DNA from 3 places in the Williamwhitmania taraxaci genome. Region 2 is predicted to be linked to each of the others. Evidence: riboswitches for the same ligand, from Rfam matches in the RefSeq annotation. Region 2 holds a riboswitch; each other region holds the start of a gene.

Region 1 (5,931 bases), on a different contig from region 2:
CGTCGATAAGCCAGATGGTATCGGAAAAGCGCAATGCCTGTTCGAGGTCGTGAGTAGAAAGTAACACGGCCTTTTCGTGCTCCGAGGCTAATTGGTGCAGCAAATTCATAAGTTCAATCCGACTGGGAAGGTCAAGAAATGCGGTGGGTTCATCGAGAATCACGATTGGGGTTTCCTGAGCTAAGGCCTTTGCCACCATCACCTTTTGGCGTTCGCCATCGCTTAACTCATTGAGCATTCTATCGGCAAATGAGCTCATGCCCACTGCCTGTAGCGACTCCTCCACTTTTGCATGATCTTCGGCCGAAAGTTTGGCAAAGAAACCCGTATAGGGATATCGTCCCGTAGAAACCAACTCATAAACCGACAGTCCTATCTGCGAGATATTTTCAGTAAGCACAACGGATACCAGCTTGGATATCTCCCGCTCCGATAGTTTTCCTATTGGCTTTCCATGAACCAACACCTCCCCCTTTAATGGATCTGAAAACCCAGCGAGACAGCGGATAAGAGTCGACTTCCCCACTCCATTTTGCCCCATCAACGAGGTTAACTCACCTGCCCTCAACTCAAGATTTAGGCCACGCTGCACTTCGAGTGTGCCTTCCTTCTTGTTGGAATAGCCTATTGTTAAGCCTTTGGCCGATAATACTACTTCCATACTATCATCTCCATTTATATTGTAATTCGTTGGCGCCGTTTATCCAAAATAACCCAGATCACTATAGGTGCCCCCATAAATGAAGTCACTGCATTTATGGGTAAAGCACCCTCAAGTCCGGGTAGCCTTGCAATTAGGTTACACAGCAGCGCAATAAACATTCCCGTTAATAATGTAATGGGGAGCAAGACGGTATGCTCATTACGTCCTACCAAAAAGCGTGAAACCTGCGGTACGGCAATACCCAAGAAGGCTATTGGACCGCAGAATGCCGTTACTGCCGCAGTAAGTACCCCCGCCACAATAATGACGGCTAAGCGAGCACGCGGCACGCGCAAACCTAAATTGCTGGCGTATCTATCACCGAGCAAAAGCATATTTAACCACTTCGGCATACCCAGTGAGATCATCAACCCGACAACAATAAGCCCTGAAAAGAGTGGCATCTGACTCCATCCAACACCCGAGAATGAACCTAATCCCCATAAGGTATAGGAATGGACATTCTCACTGGTTGCATAAAAATTGAGCACACCCACCAACGAAGAGGTGATATACCCGAGCATCAAACCAATAATAAGGAGCATGGCGTTATCGTGGAGCCGAGCAGAAAAATAGCTAATAAGCAAAAGCACTACAAAAGCACCGACAAAAGCAGCAATTATAGAGGCGTAGTAAATGGACATTCCCATAAGACCACCTGCTCCGGCCAAAAGCACCACAGCAGCTACTCCAAGGCTTGCCCCCGAACTAATACCCAAAACCGAAGGACCTGCCAATGGATTACGAAAGAGGGTTTGCATCAAAAGACCAGCGATTGAAAGGCCTGCACCAGCCAACGCTGCGGTTATAGTTTGCGGTAACCTCGATTTCATTAGTATATTCGCATATACTACAGGGGTGTCTTCATTTCCAGTAAGCGCAGCAAACACCCACTTCAATGGAATAGATACCGATCCTAGACTCAGATTTAGCGCCGTAAGAACAAAAATCCCAAGAATTAGGAGTAGTGCTAATCTTCCTGTTTTCATGGCTTCTCTTGCTTCAATATATCAAAATACACGGGATTATAGCCCTCCATCAATTCGGGGTGAAACGCTTTTAAGAGATCCGACAGCAGAACATCCGGTCTGAGCAGCCCCTCGTCGTAGTAGGCGGTGTTATTGGTATTGCAGAAGACCACCTTACGGGCCTTAAAGGCATCAAAGTCGGCATAAGATGCATACTCATCCTTCATAGTTTGATAGGAATACACCCCTTGGTAATTCTCTAATACAACCCAAAAATCGGCATGAACCGCTTGCTTATACACCGTTTCGAAGTCGAAGGGAATAGGTCCTTGGCTTTTCCGATCGGCATATAGATAGCGTGCTCCCGCATCGGCAAAGAGCTGTGCCATATAGCTATTTCCCGGCGACACATACCATATACCTTGGTAAGGTTTACTTGCAAACACGGTAGGAAGCAAGGTAGCCTCCTTTGCTTTCGCCACCAACGCTTTGTAACGGACTTCAATCTCGGAGAAATTCTTATTGGCCTCTTGCTCCTTGCCAAAAAAGAGAGCCATAAACTTGACCCATTCGGCTCGGCCCAACGGGTGTGTCTCCAAGTAGGCCGAAACGATTCCGAGGGGAACACCAGAAGCCTCAACCGGACCATACTTATTATCCTTAAAGGGAGAGACGAAGAAAATATCGGGAGAAATCTTTATTAACTGTTCGAGGTTCACTGCCATCGCTGGGCCAATCTCGGACACAAACCCTTTCTCGATTCGCGAAAGCATATATTTATTTGTAATATACTGCTTCTCCGAAACGCCAACAATGGCATCGAGAAGTCCAAGTTGCTCGGCATAGCATATCTCAGTAGCAAATGCGCAAGCCATACGTTTGAGTGGAACATCGATAACCTCCCCATCAACTGGAACGTTAGTTGACGCAGCATCCTTGGGAACGAGGTAGTATCGTTTCAGTAGAACGGCGGTATCCCAAGGGTTTATCAAATCGATTCGTGTAACATCATGGCTTTTGAACACTCTAAAAAGACGAGCATATTTAAGCGGGACTTCAACGAAACCAGAGTCGGTATTTGAATTGGAATTACCCCCACAGGAGGTTAAAATCGAAGATAGCAGCAGGACGATAGCCCCAATCAAAAAGAGTTGTTTTTTCATTATTCACCTTTATTCCCGAAAGTATTAAAACAATGGCAGGTCTTCTGGCTCGTCTCTCCTAGTGTGTCTTCCCATTATCGATTTACCGAAACAGTGACGTAATACAATAGGCATTTGAGACTTACAGCTGCGGGTACAGCCCCCGAATTTAACGGGATTCCCTATTATAACCTTGCGGTTACCAATGCACTGCAAAGGAACGCTTTTTTTGTGACTGAGAAAATATTTAACAGACACAATTATCCTAACCATAAGAATAGTTGCACAAGTAATTTAATAGAAATTGCAATTAACCCTTATACCTTAAAGAATTGGGTTAGTTCATTGAGGTTGTCGGCTTGTTTGGATAGATTTTCGGCAGTAGCGGCTATCTCTTCCGAAGAGGAAGCATTTTGTTGGGCTACCTGATCGAATTGGTTTACCGACTTGCTTACCTCGTCGGCTCCCACCGACAACTCCTTGGCCGAAGCCGATATCTCCTGAACTAAGTTAGCAGTACGCTGAATATTCGGTACAAGGCCCTGAATGATTAAACCAGCCTTTTCGGAAACCTCGGTGCTCTTTCTTGAAAGTTCATTTATTTCGGCCGAAGCGGCTTGGGCGCGTTCGGCAAGTTTTTTAACCTCTTGCGCCACGGCAGCAAAACCACGGCCATGCTCACCTGCCCTAGCTGCCTCAATGGCTGCATTAAGGGCAAGCAAATTAGTTTGACGTGAAATATCCTCCACTACAGAAATTTTATCGGCAATACTGCGCATTACCTCTACTGCTTGCTGCACCGCTTCGCCACTTTCTGTTGCCTGCAATGCGGCTTGAACAGCCATTTTTTCTGTTTGACTGGCATTATCGGAGGCCTGTCGAATATTGGCTTCCATCTGCTCCATGGAAGCAGCAACCTCTTCCGTTCCTGAAGCTTGCTCGCTTGCCCCTTGAGCCATCTGCTCCACGGCCGATTTTAACTCGCCGCCATTTGAGGCCAAGAAGACAGCGGAACTCTTAACCTGCTCAGCAATACCCCTTAACTGATCCACCATTTTCATCAAGGATCGATTCAACATCCCCACTTCATCATTATAGTTATCGTTTAAAACGACTGTCAAGTCGCCTTGGGCAACCTTTTCTACTGATTTTAACGCTTCATTTATTGGTTTGGTAATGCTCCTGCGAATAGCCAGACTGGATGGAATGATGACTAACACAAGAACTAAACCCAGCCCTATTCCAATTCCAATCAAAAGTCGAGATGAAAACGACTGAATGCTCTGTCGAATCTCTTGTCGCGCATCATCCACATTATCGACGTAAACGCCTGTTCCTATCCATGTTTCAGTGCCAGGAATCATCTCCGAGTAACTAATTTTTGCAACATCGCCTTTTCCTGGTTTAGGAAAGACATACTCAACAAATCCGCCACCGCTGGAAGCCTGTCTGAATAGTTCTTTTACAAATAGGATTCCATTTACGTCAGCAGTAGCAGCCAAGTCTTTCCCCACACGCTCTTTCTTTGTAGGAAGAGCAACGTTAACCGTTCCTCTGTAAATGAAAAAGTAGCCCGACTCATCGGCCTCAAATCGAATTTGATCAACCAAGTTTCGGAGCACAGAATCTTGCTTGCTTTGTGAAAGTGCCGGATTAATAGACTTTTGCAACAACAAGGCAACAGAGTGCGTAGCCACCTTAATTTTATCCCGTTGTCCATCAAGCATTCGTGTTTCAGTAGATTGGATTCCAAGATCACGAATGGTATTCATTCCATACCAAAACGCCGAAGAAACGATTAATACGAATATCAGAACCATTGCGAGTAGCATGGCAATTCTAACTGAAATAGGATAGTTTCTTAGCATAGTATCTGTATTAATAATCCAATCAAATTTAGGACAAAGCAACCGATAATAAAAGGGGCCGGATTAAAACCCGACCCCTTTTTGACGTATGATAGAAACTATTACTTAAATCGCCCAATTATTTCTCTTACCACCTTTACCTTCTCTTCCAGCATCTCTGTTGTTTTTGCTTCGGCAATAAACCTTAGGTATGGTTCGGTGTTCGAAGGTCGGATATTAAACCACCAATCGGCAAACTCTACTCGATAGCCATCGAAATCGAAAAATGCGGTTGGCTGCTCGGTCTTGTCGAAGTATTCCTTAACGGCATCCATTGCCTCTTTTTTGCTCTCGAGGCGGAAGTTTAGTTCGCCGGAGTTTGCATAGGTTTCAATCCCAGCAATTACTTGAGACAGTGATCGGCCCTCACGCTTCATGCGGCTAACCACGTTGAGCACGAGCAAACAGGCCAAGAGACCAGAGTCGGAGAAGAAAAACTCTTTGAAGTAGTAGTGACCAGCCAGCTCGCCGCCGTAAATACCATCAATCTCGCGTAGCTTGTGCGCAGCAAAAGCACGACCTACGCGCCACATCTGCACGTGGGCACCAAAGCGAGCCAGGTATTCAGGAACCGCTTTCGAGGTTCGGATATCAATAAGCACATCGCCCTTCATGCCTCTCTCCTCGAGAAAGTAGTGACCAAGAAGTGCAATTATAAGGTCAGGTGAAATAAAGCGACCATTCTCGTCCACAAACATTACACGGTCGGCATCGCCATCAAAGATCACCCCGATATCGGCCTTTTCTTTTTTGACAAGAGCCTTAAGGTCGACAACATTCTCCTGCACCAATGGATTTGCCTCATGGTTTGGAAATGTGCCATCGAGTTCGTCGTAAATATAGCTTGGAACATCACCTAAAATATCCTTAATCAGGAGGGCAGCCATTCCATTGGAACAGTCGATTGCCATTTTTAGGTTGGAATAGTCCCCAATGTATTTCTTAAGGAATGTCAAATACTCCTCTTTAACGTCGAGCAGGTGAATTTCGCCCTTCTTTGCAGCCACAACCACTGTTCCTGTCTTGATAAGTGTTTCCAACTCGCCAAGTCCAGTATCGTATCCAACTGGCAAAGCGTTTTCACGAGAAACCTTTAATCCGTTATACTCTTTAGGGTTGTGTGATGCGGTAATCTGTACCGAAGCTTTAAAATTGTAGCGAGCGGTAGAATAGTAAACCATTGGAGTAGTCGAAATCCCAATGGAGTACAC
Region 2 (5,931 bases):
GGCCTTTTATTCTATTCAGCTGCGGTTCGCGCCGCCAATTGTTCGATTTCTCTTCACCGTGGGCTTGCATAGCATTAGTTCGATAAATCGACCCAATACGATGCCACCAACGGCTATTATATATCGCCCTTTCAGGGCTTAGAACGCATCAACAGCGCATCCTACTTTCAATCCTCCACTTACCCTCCATTCACTTACCCTCCATTCACTTACCCTCCATTCACTTTTCACTTTTCACACTTCTCCCTACTGCTCCATCCAATGGTAATACTTAGGCGTATGATTCAACTTCAGTTCGGGATGAGCCAAGGAGAGGATATCGGCTAGGATAACGTCAGGTTCGAGGAGCCCCTCCTCGTAGTAGTCGTTATCGTAGGTGTTGCAGAAGATGATTCGATGCTTCTTGAATGCGGCAAAGTCGGCAAAGCAAGGATTCTCCTCGGCCAATCTAGCGTAGTTAAACTTTCCTTGGTAATTCTCGTGCATCAGCCAGAGATCGGCTTTGGCGGCTTTGGCATACACCGATTCAAAGTCGAGGGGTTGTGAGCCAGACTCCTTCACATCGGCCCATAGGTAGGAAAGACCTGCATCGGACATAAAACGGGCGGCATAGCTTTGCCCGCTTGGCATATACCAAATCTCCTTAAACGGTTTTCCCGAGAATACCGTTGCTTTCACCGCTACGGTTCGGCTTATGGCAGCAAGCCTTTCGTAGCGGTGAGCAATGGTATCAAATATCGTGTTGGCCTCGGCCTCTTTTCCCACAAACAGAGCCATAAACTTAAGCCACTCAGCCCTTGCAAGCGGATGCTCCTCCATGTAGCTGCAATCGATAGCCAACGGAATCCCTGAGGCCTCTACTGCGCCATACTTATTATCCTTGAAGGGAGATACAAATAGCACATTAGGATTAACCTTTAGCAGAATATCCATGTTGATGCTGTGGGACGGACCCATTTCGAGGGTTTTTCCCGCAGCAACCTGTGCTCGAATGGCTTTATTATTGATATACTTCAGCTCGCTTACGGCTGTAATCCTATTCACCACGTTCAACCGATTGGCTAAGCACACATGGGTGCTAAAAACACAGGCCAAAGTCTGAACAGGTACGCTTATAGCCACCGATTTCAGGCTATCGGTTAAGGAATTAGGATTTGCTGCCAGAATGTATCGCTTAAGCAGCTGGGTAGTGTCCCAAGGATTCCGAACTTCGGCAATCTTATAGCCATCGTATTCCCAAATACGGAAGAGTTTGGCATAGCGCAAAGATACCTCACGACCTTGCTTAGGCTTGGATTGGTTTGAATGGCAACCGGCAAAAAGCAGCACTGCTGCAAAGAGTAGGATATATCTCCTACCTAGAAAAGTTATTTTCATAGCACACTTTTGTTCCCGAAAGTAATAATGCTTAGGCAGGTCTTCTGGCTCGCTTCATCTTGAAAACCTTCCCATTCCGATGGGCGGAACAGTGGCAATTATTCAAGACCTTATGAAGCTTACAGCTGCGGGTACAGCCCTCGATTTACACGAGGTTCCCTTTTTAATACCAACATTAGTGGTAACCAAAGCTGGTGCAAAGGAACTAATTTTAAAGGTTTCTCAAAAGAAATTGAACAAAGAAGTTTTCACCGGATATTAACAAAGAAGGAAGTTATGCTGAAGTTAGAAGAAGTTAAAGGATTCAAAGAAGCGATAGAAACCGGCGTATACAAATGAAAATTGGATTGATATTGTAGGCATGGCACCATCATAGGGCAAAAATCATTTAATAGCTAGAAGCGAAAGCCATTTCCTAAACGCAAAACAAAGGTATTAGCATAGTATATTTTGCCTATCCCGCTATCTTGAAATTCGCTTCTCCAACAAAACTCGGTTGTCCTTTGTGGCGGGACGCTCCACGACCGCAGTAAAGTTAAAGCCAGCCTTTACCAGAAAGGATAGCATCTGACGGTGGTTGTTCCTTGTTTTTATGGTTACCCACTTATACCCCTTTGATGCGGCAACCCGTTCCAACTCCGACATCAACATACTAACTATTCCACTCCTTCGATACTCCGGAGTAACTCCGGCCATCCAGCAGTAGAATGATCCATCGGAATCCCTATCGTAGGCAATCATATACCCCACCGGGAACTCATCGGCATAGGCAACTATCACGTAATGGGCCTTACCACTTAATCGGGATTCGAAAAAAGCAATATCGTGAGGTGCTCCAAATTCAAAAATGGTGGCATTCACCCTAACAGCGTCGCTGAGTGGTGCCTCTGCGATAAGACATAGACTGTTGCAATTCTATGAGAATTTATTTGTCGATGCGTGGAATTGAACACTGAATTATGAAGGCGCAAACCTGATAAAACGCAGCAATATTTCAAAGCGTATTACGGATAGTTTTCAGCACCCAATCCACCCTTTCGGCAATGCCGACTTTAGGTATTTCCAGGATGGAAAAGCCCATAGCAGTATATGTTTCACAAAGGTGATGGTTCAACAAGCAGGTCTCGTCAAAACTCTCGGGCCGTTGGTGATCGTTACAAAATATCTCGGGCCACGGAGGGCAAACCAAAACAGTGGAGGAGTAATGCTCCTTGGCTTGAAAATACACAGCAGGAATAGCGCTTCCGTAACGGCGCAAATAGGCAATAATATCGGGAATTCCTCTGTCGAAAAAGGAGATATCGGTGAACGAATCCGCCAGCTGCGCTTGCATTCGGACGTAGCACTCTTTGGAAAAAGCCGATATATTTCCCCATGGAAACAGATTGCCACCTGTTGCTTGCTGCTCGGCAATAATGATGCGCGATACTTCTGGAAAGCAGGGATATCCCTTCTGCTCCAGCGCTGCAAGTAAGCTGCTCTTTCCTGTGCCGGGTCCACCGGTGATTATTATGCGAGGCATTTTTGGAAAAGGGAGTTAGAGGAAGTTAGATGGAGTTAAAGAAGTTACAGAAGTCAAAGAAGTCAAAAAATAGGATGAAGTTATACGAAGTTAAAGGAAACTGCCTCATACTTTTCTCTGTGGTTCTCTGTGGGTGTTTTCTCTGTGCTCTCTGTGGTTAAAAAAAAAGAAGTTAATCGGGAGTTATACTAAAGTTAATCAGGAGTTAAAGAAATAAATGAAGTTAAAGAAATAAATGAAGTTAAAGAAATAAATGAAGTTAAAGAAATAAATGAAGTTAGAGGAAGTTAAAAAAAGTAAGAGGAGATAGAGAAGTCATAGAAGTTAAAGAATTAAAAGAAGAATGTTGTAGGGCCGTAATATTTTACGGCCAAAATAGAAGTTAGATGAATCCCGTAACTCCTAAAAAACTACATCCTACAACTACCACTACTGCAAGAAAAGCCACTGCATGATTAATCCAAGCTGCACGGGTAAAGTCAGCATCGTTAGGTTCTCGATCGACTTTGCCGATAAATGGCTTTTCTACTACTTCGCCGCCCTTGGTGGATGTGCCACCAAACCGGATGTTGAGAATACCTGCCAAGGCTGCCTCGGGATAGCCGGAGTTTGGGCTCTTATGTGCGTGACCATACATAAAAATAAAACGAAGTCCTCTCCCACTAAGCGAAACGAGCACCATAAGCAGCGCCGTAATGCGTGCAGGGATAAAATTTGCAATATCGTCGAGGCGAGCAGCACACTTACCAAACAGTTCGTAGCGAGGGTTTCGATATCCTACCATGCTATCGAGCGTATTTACCATTTTGTAGGCCATCATGGCTGGAACACCACCCAAGGCGAAGAAGAAGATGGGTGCTACTACCCCATCGCTAAGGTTCTCGGAGAGGGTTTCGAGCACTGCCAGCTTTACCTTCTTGGCCGAAAGCGTTTCGGTGTTTCGCCCCACTATTCGGCTTAGCTGTTTTCGCCCTGCATCGAGCCCAAGGGCTAAAGCCCTCCATACACCACGCCCTTCATCAATAAGATTCTTGTTGCCGAGACCCCAAAAGCAGAATAGGCTGCTCCATGCAAGCCAGACAATGGGATAGTTGCACAACAGCTTATCGGCCACAAAGAAAAAGAGGTAGGTAATAGCAATGAGCAGAACAGTCATAACAGCACCTTTAGTAAACTGGAACGCTCCACGGTTCAACTTTTGCTCCCCAAAGGCAATTGCATTACCAAATAGCCTCACCACATGCGGCCATCGCTCGGGGTCGCCAAGCATTAAATCGAGCATATAACCGATGGCAAGCGGCAGGAGCGCAATAATCGGCAATGGAATATCATTTAGCATAAGCTATAACTCTTTAAGTGCATTCACAAGCAAACTATTCTCGAAGCTGCTTCGGGTGGCAATGCGGATATGGTTGGTATCGGCGATTCCCCGAAAGTTGGAGGCATCGCGCACCAGTATGCCGTGCTCACTCAGCAGCATATCCTTCAACTGAGGGGCATTTAATCCCTCTCGATTAATCTTTACCAGAAAAAAGCTGGCTGCGGTTGGCAAAACCTCAAAGCCATCGACCATCGCAATATCATTCATAAGCTTGTTGCGCAACGCGAAGAGCTCGCCAAGCGGAACTTCAAACGATTCCCTATTGGCAGCAATAAACTTTCCTGCCTCAATGGCCAAGGCATTCACGCTCCAGGGCATGCGCTGCGCCTGAATGGCCTCGCACTGCACTTTATCGGCAATAAGGTAACCCAGACGAATGCCGGGAATGCCGTAGCACTTGGTGAGCGACTCCACCAGTATAAGGTTGGGAAAACAGTTGGCTTCTTTCGGGTGAATGGGTGGCTCGGCGCAAAAGGCGGCGTAGGCTTGATCGACCACGAAGGTGATTTGAGGAAAGCGTCCAATTATTTCCAGAATAGCTTCGGCGCTAGAAACCTCGCCAGTTGGATTGTTGGGGTTGCAGAGCCAAACAAGGTTAGCATCGCCAAGCTTTCCTTCAAAGAAACTTGCGCGTGAAATGAATGAAACATCAACATCGTTGAGCCGGCAAGCATCTTCGTACTCCATAAAGGTGGGAACCACAATTGCGGCTCTCCGTCGGCTAAAGCAGCGGGCAATAAGGTAGAATGCTTCGGTGGCTCCGTTGGTTACTACTACTCTATTGCCATCGATACCTGCCTGATTGGCCAGCACATTGCCCAAGTCGGCAGCCGAAGGGTGCGGATAGGATGCAAGCAATGGTAATTGCGTGGAGAGATGATTCCAAAGCAGCTGGTAGGGAGTTCCCCACCAAACGTTGGTGCTGAAGTTGGCTGCAACTTCGCGCTTAGAGGAATAAATATCGTCGCCGTGACCGTAGAGCATAAGAAGGTTAAAGGTGAAAAGGTAAAGGTGAAGGGTGAAAAGGTAAAGGGTTAAAAGTTAAAGGGTAAAGGGTAAAAAGGGTGAAGGGTGAAAAGACGCTGAATTAATTTGCTCTGTGTTCTCTGTGCCTCCGTGGTTATTTTTTTCATTGGCACATTGCCGCATTGGCACATTGGCACATTGGCACATTGCCGCATTGCCGCATTGCCGCATTGTCTCATTGCCGCATTGGCACATTGCCGCATTGTCTCATTGGCACATTGCCGCATTGTCTCATTGGCACATTGCCGCATTGTCTCATTGTCTCATTGTCTCATACACCCTCTCCATATCCAAATTCCGGCGAAAATGGTCGGCCAGCTTATCATACTCCTGTTCCTTGAAGCAAGCGTAAGATTGAGCCGCCGATTTTTGGTTAGTAAAAGGTGCAACGAGCGCATCGACTACCGAACGATTGTCGAAGATGCCATGCATGTAAGTTCCGTAGCAGCCGTTGGAGAGCCAGCAGCCATCGACCGTGCCATCGGCCAGCGTATTTACCGATTGAGGGCTACCGGTGGTGCGCCCCATGTGAATTTCGTAGCCGGTGCAGCGCTCTTCTCCACCACGAAAGCGAAACTCTACCTGCCGCGTCACCTTTTCGGCCTCCATAACGGTATCGACGGGA
Region 3 (5,931 bases), on a different contig from region 2:
TAGGTTTCTGATTCTTAGAGGTAATGATCTCTACCAGGTCTCCGTTTTTGAGTTCCTCTCGGATCGTTGCATTCTTTTGGTTAACCTTGGCCCCCATACAGTGGTATCCCACTTGGCTGTGAATATCAAAGGCAAAATCGAGCACCGTGGCGCCAACCGGGAGTTTCTTTAAGTCGCCGGTAGGGGTAAAGATGAAAATCTCTTGGCTGTGTAGGTTTAGCTTAAAGGAGTTCACCATCTCCTCGGGCGAGATGTCGGGAGTCTCGATAATATCGCGAATTTGCGAAAGCCATTCATCGATACCAGCCTCCTGCCTAATGCCCTTATATCGCCAGTGAGCCGCTAGGCCACGCTCGGCAATCTCATCCATGCGTTTGGAGCGGATTTGCACCTCCACCCAACGGCCATCGGGGCCTACAACGGTGGTGTGCAGCGATTCATAGCCTGTAGACTTTGGCACTGAAACCCAATCGCGCAATCGGCTGGGGTTGGGAATATACTTATCGGTAACCGTGGAATACACTCTCCAACATTCGGTCTTCTCTTTATCCTTTGGTGTATCTAGGATAATGCGAATGGCAAATACGTCATAAATCTTTTCGAAAGGAACATTTTGTTTCTGTATCTTCTTCCAAATGGAATATACCGATTTTGTTCGTCCTTTTATTTCGAAGTTGAGACCCTGAAGGTTCAGCTTCTCTTCGATAGGTTCCATGAACTCCCGAATAAACTTATTACGGGCTACTGTAGTGTTTCGAAGTTTCTTTATTATGCTCTTGTAAGCCTCGTTTTCGGTAAACTTCATGGAGAGGTCTTCCATCTCACTCTTCACCTTGTAGAGACCTAGTTTATGGGCTAATGGGGCGTAGAGGTTAAACGTCTCTCTTGCTTTTGATGCCTGTTGTTCTTTTGTAAAGTGATTAAGCGACCGCATAATTTCAAGTCTGTCGGCCAGCTTAATCAGGATTACACGTATATCTTCCGAAATGGAGATGATCAGGTTTCGGTAATTCTCGCTTTGGTCGGCATCCTTTGAATGGTTAATCTCAGCAATACGGTTCAATCCGGCAACAATGGCCGAAACATCTTTGCCGAATCGTTGCTCTATCTCGGCTAGGGTAAGCCCACCGAACCGTGTGGTGTCGTGAAGGAGCGCTGCAATCACTGATGTGGCCCCAAGACCAATCTCCTCAAGCACAATTCGAGCTACGGCCACAGGGTGAAATAGGTATGGCTCACCCGACGATCGACGCATATCCTTGTGGACCTCCGCTGCCAATTTGTAGGCCTCCTTTATGCGCTGAATGTCCTTATTGTCAAGGATATGCATGCCGGATTTAAGCAGTGCTTTAAATCGGTAAATAACCTGTTTGTGCTCTCTGGGTCTTTCTTCGGGCGTCATTAGTTTTGCAAGTGAGATATAGGCAAAGATAAAATCTTCAACAAAACAATTGGCTTTTTGATTGGAAAAAGATAACAGTTTGGGCAATAAGGGAAAGTGATTTATGCTGAAGAATATGTGCTATAACGATTTCGGAACCAATAAAATATTTTACTTTTGTCGCAGTTTTGGTTCTCCGCCATTGGCGGAGCGAAGAGGGAATCGGGTGTAAATCCTGAACAGTTTCCGCTGCTGTAAACTCCATCAAAACCTTTTGCTATCAAAAAAAGCCACTGTCGAGCTAGTTTCAAGACGGGAAGGCCAGCAAAGGGGGAGTAAGTCAGAAGACCTGCCAATAACATTTCGCATTTATAGCTTTCGGATAAAGGGCTCAGTGTAATTCGTTTACATTCTCTTGCTTTTTCTTTTTATTCCGCAGGTTATAGATGATTGAATCTTAAACGATTTTAATCATTTGTAACGCATGTTGTTGAGTATTTTTCTTGTTGGAGTCTTAGCTCTCCCCAGCGATATCCCTCCTGTGACAAGCACAATTGAGGATACCATCACCCTTAAAGAAGTGGTGATTAGCTCCAAGTTGAAGCGCTTTTCTGCTGGTCTCTCCGTAAAAATAATTTCGCCCATAGATATTAAGCAAAGCCGGAGCTTGCTCCTTTCCGATATGCTTGCCAGTCAGCCCGGCCTTGTGGTAAATAGTTATGGTCCTGGAGCCACTTCTTCTATTTCTCTTCGGGGTTTGAATGCCTCGCATACCGCTGTGCTTTGGAATGGTGTTAACCTTCAAAGTAGCATGAATTCCGGCGTTAACTTTGGCAATATCCCTACTTTCTTTGTCGATCAAATTGCCGTGCAGCAAGGTGGCAACGGCGCACTCTTTGGCAGTGGTGCCATAGGCGGCGTAATCCACCTCGATAACCAGCTGGCCTTTGGCAATGGAAATAGCGGAGAGCTATTTCAGTCGGTGGGCAGCTACGGGTTGTCGTATTCCGCTATTAAGCATACCTATGGTGGCGAAAAGTTTGCCATTTCATCGCGGCTATTTTACAGTGAGGCTCAAAACAACTACGAGTTTAGGAACACAACTAAAATGGGTAAGCCCATTGTGAACCAGACCAATGCCAACTATCGTAAGGCAGGCATCATGGAAACCGCCTCATTCCTCGTTTCGCCAGCCGACAGGCTTGTTGTGGCGCTTTGGGCGCAGGATGGTTATAACGCTTATCCAGCTATGATGAGCACGGCATCGAGCAATCAGAATGATTACAGCAGCTTTTTTCGGGCAACATCGCAATGGCGCGCCAATAGAACGAGCTATGATTTTAATATTAAGGCTGCTCTCTTCAACGATTGGCAGGCTTACCGGAATATTCCGGTGGAGCGATCGAATCACCACTCAACCAACGGACAGGTGGAAGGAGAGTTCATCTATCGAATGTCGCAGAGCCACGTGCTTGAAGCAGGTATAAATACGGCCTATGAGCGCGTTCGTTCTACCAATTATTCTGAACCTAAGGAACGGTTAAGACCAGCAGCCACGCTGGGTTATCGGTTTAGAACTGAGGATGGCGGTATCGAAGCCTTTGCAGGTGCGCGCGAGGAGATAATTGATGGAGAGTCTACACCCATTACCTGGTCGGTTGGTGGTCAGTTTCGGTTAATGACTGGGCTATACATGCGTGCAAATGTCTCTAGAAATTACAGGGTGCCCTCTTTCAACGACCTTTACTGGGGAAATGGTTGGGGGAATCCAAACCTTAAGCCTGAAAATGGTTTAGGAGAAGAAGTTGGACTCGATTACGTTTACACTGGAAATGGAAATCTTATATCAATAAAGATTAGTGCTTTCAATAATAATGTAGACAACTGGATTATTTGGCTTCCTAATTCTTCTGGAACTTGGAGACCTCAAAACTACAACGAAGTTTGGTCTAGAGGTGTAGAGAGTTCGTTAACCTTAAAGAAGCGCTTGGAAAGGTTCACTATTGGAGCCGATTTGTCGGGTGCTATTACCTACACCACCAACGAAAAAGATGCTATTCAAGCAACGGAAGGAAAGCAACTGCCCTATGTGCCAAAGTATAAGTATGGTTTTTCAGCATTTATTGATTTTGATTGGCTTCGCCTAAAGTATACTCAAGGCTACACCGGTAGGCGCTATGACGTTGCCGACCACTCTAGCCAGATAAATCCATTTTCGATTGCTTCCCTTTCGGTAGAGACAAACTATAAACTAAACAGTTATGAAATACGTGGATTTGCACGCATTGATAACTTGTGGAACGAGGAGTATGTGGTAATGCAGAACTATGGAATGCCAATGCGTACCTATCAGTTGGGAATTGTCCTCTCTTTTGGAAAATAATTAACCTAAATAACAACAGACTATGAAAATTAGAAACATTTTTTCGATTGCGCTGGTTGGTGCATCGCTACTCTTTTCTGCATGTGAAAAGGATGAGTCGTCGGGTCCCAAGTTGCCTTTCGACTTAACCCAAGGAATGATAATAACTAACGAGGGAAACTTTGGTAGCGCAAATGCCTCCATCTCGATTTACCATGCCGCAGGCGATTCTATCACTTCGGATGTTTTCTTCAAGGCAAATAATCGTGTGCTTGGTGATGCCCTTCAGAGTATGACATTCACTACTAACAATGCATACTTTGTTCTTAACGGTTCCAGCAAAATTGAGGTTGTAGAGAAATCATCATGTAAGGAAGTCGCTACCATTGAAAATTTAGGTGGTCCACGTTATATGGTTACCTACGGCACTAAAGGATATGTTTCGACATGGGACAATAATGAGGTTGTAGTTATCGATCTTAATTCAAATGCTGTTACCAAAAAGATAAGCGTTGGCTCAGGTCCTGAAGGACTTGTTGTTGTGGGATCAAAACTGTTTGTTGCCAACAGTGGTGGTTGGGGAAGTGCAAAAACCGTTTCGGTGATTGACCTCAAAACCGATGCTGTTGTTGAAACGATTAATGTTGCCGATTCTCCACGCGGATTCGTTGTTGATAAAAACAATGATGTATGGGTGCTTTGTGTTGGTGCTGTAGATTGGTTGAATAGTGCAAATACTACCACATCGGCATTGTGCAAGATAAACCCAACAACATACAACGTAACTACAATCAATATCAGCACAACTTATCACCCAACCCAACTGCGCACAAATAATGCCGGCGACCAACTATACTACGGTGCTGGATACGGTGTTCAGGGTATCTTCAAAATGAGCATTAACGGCACAATACCTACGGCACCATTTATAGATGTTGAAGTGTATGGTTTTGCTATCGATCCTGCATCGGGAGTTGTTTATGGTATGCAGGCACCATCCTTTACTGCGGCTGGAAAAATGCTTCGCTACGATTTGGCTGGTAAACTTGTAAAGGAATACACTGTGGGAATTGGCCCTAACAACGGTTACTTCGTACGGTAGTATTTACAATGCATTATATAAGGCCGAAGGGATTATTCCTTTCGGCCTTTTCTGTTATGGCACATTAATGCGGTTTTCTTGTTACAGCAAAATTACTGACTTTAGGCTTTTACTGTTTTGATGACATCTCTTTCGAATGAAACCTTGAGTTAGGTTCTTTGAACCCCATACTGCCAGTAAGTAAAAACGTTAGTAACAACTTCCGTTGTTCATCGCGCTAATGTAACATCTTCTTCTTATCTTTATTCCCAAAACAGAAGAAGAATGACCATACTGGAGGCCCGTCAACGAGTTGAGCAACTTCGCAATGCCTTAGATAAGCACAACTATAGCTATTACGTGCTAGCCGAGCCATCGATATCCGATTTTGAATATGATTCCCTAATGCGGGAGTTAATGAGCCTTGAGGGGCAATTCCCCGAATTGCAGGATGCCTCTTCTCCAAGCCTACGGGTTGGAAGCGATATTTCCTCTGAATTTGTGCAAGTTAATCATCGCTATCCAATGCTTTCGCTGGGTAATACATACTCAGAGGAGGAACTTTTTGATTTCGACCAACGCGTCAGAAAGCTCTTGGCTGGTGAGGAACCACAATACATATGCGAGCTGAAGTTTGATGGAACGGCCATTAATCTAATCTATAAGGATGGTTTGTTGGTGCAGGCCGTTACTCGTGGCGATGGTGTTAAGGGCGACGATGTTACAGCCAACGTTAAGACAATTCGTTCGATACCACTTAAGTTAACCGGCAGCGATTTTCCTTCTGACTTCGAGATGCGGGGAGAGATAATACTTACTCATGCAGCTTTCCAAAAGATGAACGATACGCGGGCATCAAAAGGAGAAGCTCTCTTTGCCAATCCGCGCAATGCAGCTGCCGGTACATTGAAACTGCAAAATTCAGCCGAGGTTGCCCGCAGGGGGTTGGATTGCTTTCTCTACTATACCTTGGGTGAAGAGTTGCCTTATGAGCTGCATTACGAAAATCTAATAAAGGCCAAGACATGGGGCTTTAAGATATCAGAGTTTAGCCGAAAATGCCATACCATGCAGCAAGTGTTTGAGTTTATTCATCATTGGGATAAG

The links. A riboswitch is a leader RNA that binds a small molecule or an ion and turns the genes downstream of it on or off. The one in region 2 is predicted to bind cobalamin.
Region 1: another riboswitch for cobalamin. It lies ahead of BLS65_RS15075 (ABC transporter substrate-binding protein); the one in region 2 lies ahead of BLS65_RS10510 (ABC transporter substrate-binding protein).
Region 3: another riboswitch for cobalamin. It lies ahead of BLS65_RS06590 (TonB-dependent receptor plug domain-containing protein); the one in region 2 lies ahead of BLS65_RS10510 (ABC transporter substrate-binding protein).

Annotation. Positions count from the first base shown of each region.
Region 1 is NZ_FMYP01000076.1:5,531-11,461, forward strand. Features, by position in the region: gene BLS65_RS15065 (ABC transporter ATP-binding protein) at 1-661, opposite strand, end outside; gene BLS65_RS15070 (iron ABC transporter permease) at 676-1,692, opposite strand; gene BLS65_RS15075 (ABC transporter substrate-binding protein) at 1,689-2,834, opposite strand; cobalamin riboswitch at 2,852-3,035, opposite strand; gene BLS65_RS15080 (methyl-accepting chemotaxis protein) at 3,131-4,681, opposite strand; gene BLS65_RS15085 (phosphomannomutase/phosphoglucomutase) at 4,783-5,931, opposite strand, start outside.
Region 2 is NZ_FMYP01000037.1:1,878-7,808, reverse strand. Features, by position in the region: gene BLS65_RS10510 (ABC transporter substrate-binding protein) at 247-1,377, opposite strand; cobalamin riboswitch at 1,395-1,582, opposite strand; gene BLS65_RS10505 (GNAT family N-acetyltransferase) at 1,840-2,238, opposite strand; gene BLS65_RS10500 (AAA family ATPase) at 2,372-2,899, opposite strand; gene cbiB (adenosylcobinamide-phosphate synthase CbiB) at 3,282-4,238, opposite strand; gene BLS65_RS10490 (aminotransferase class I/II-fold pyridoxal phosphate-dependent enzyme) at 4,242-5,264, opposite strand; gene BLS65_RS10485 (cobyric acid synthase) at 5,562-5,931, opposite strand, start outside.
Region 3 is NZ_FMYP01000018.1:36,922-42,852, forward strand. Features, by position in the region: gene BLS65_RS06585 (RelA/SpoT family protein) at 1-1,402, opposite strand, end outside; cobalamin riboswitch at 1,554-1,752, shown strand; gene BLS65_RS06590 (TonB-dependent receptor plug domain-containing protein) at 1,866-3,764, shown strand; gene BLS65_RS06595 (DUF5074 domain-containing protein) at 3,787-4,845, shown strand; gene ligA (NAD-dependent DNA ligase LigA) at 5,110-5,931, shown strand, end outside.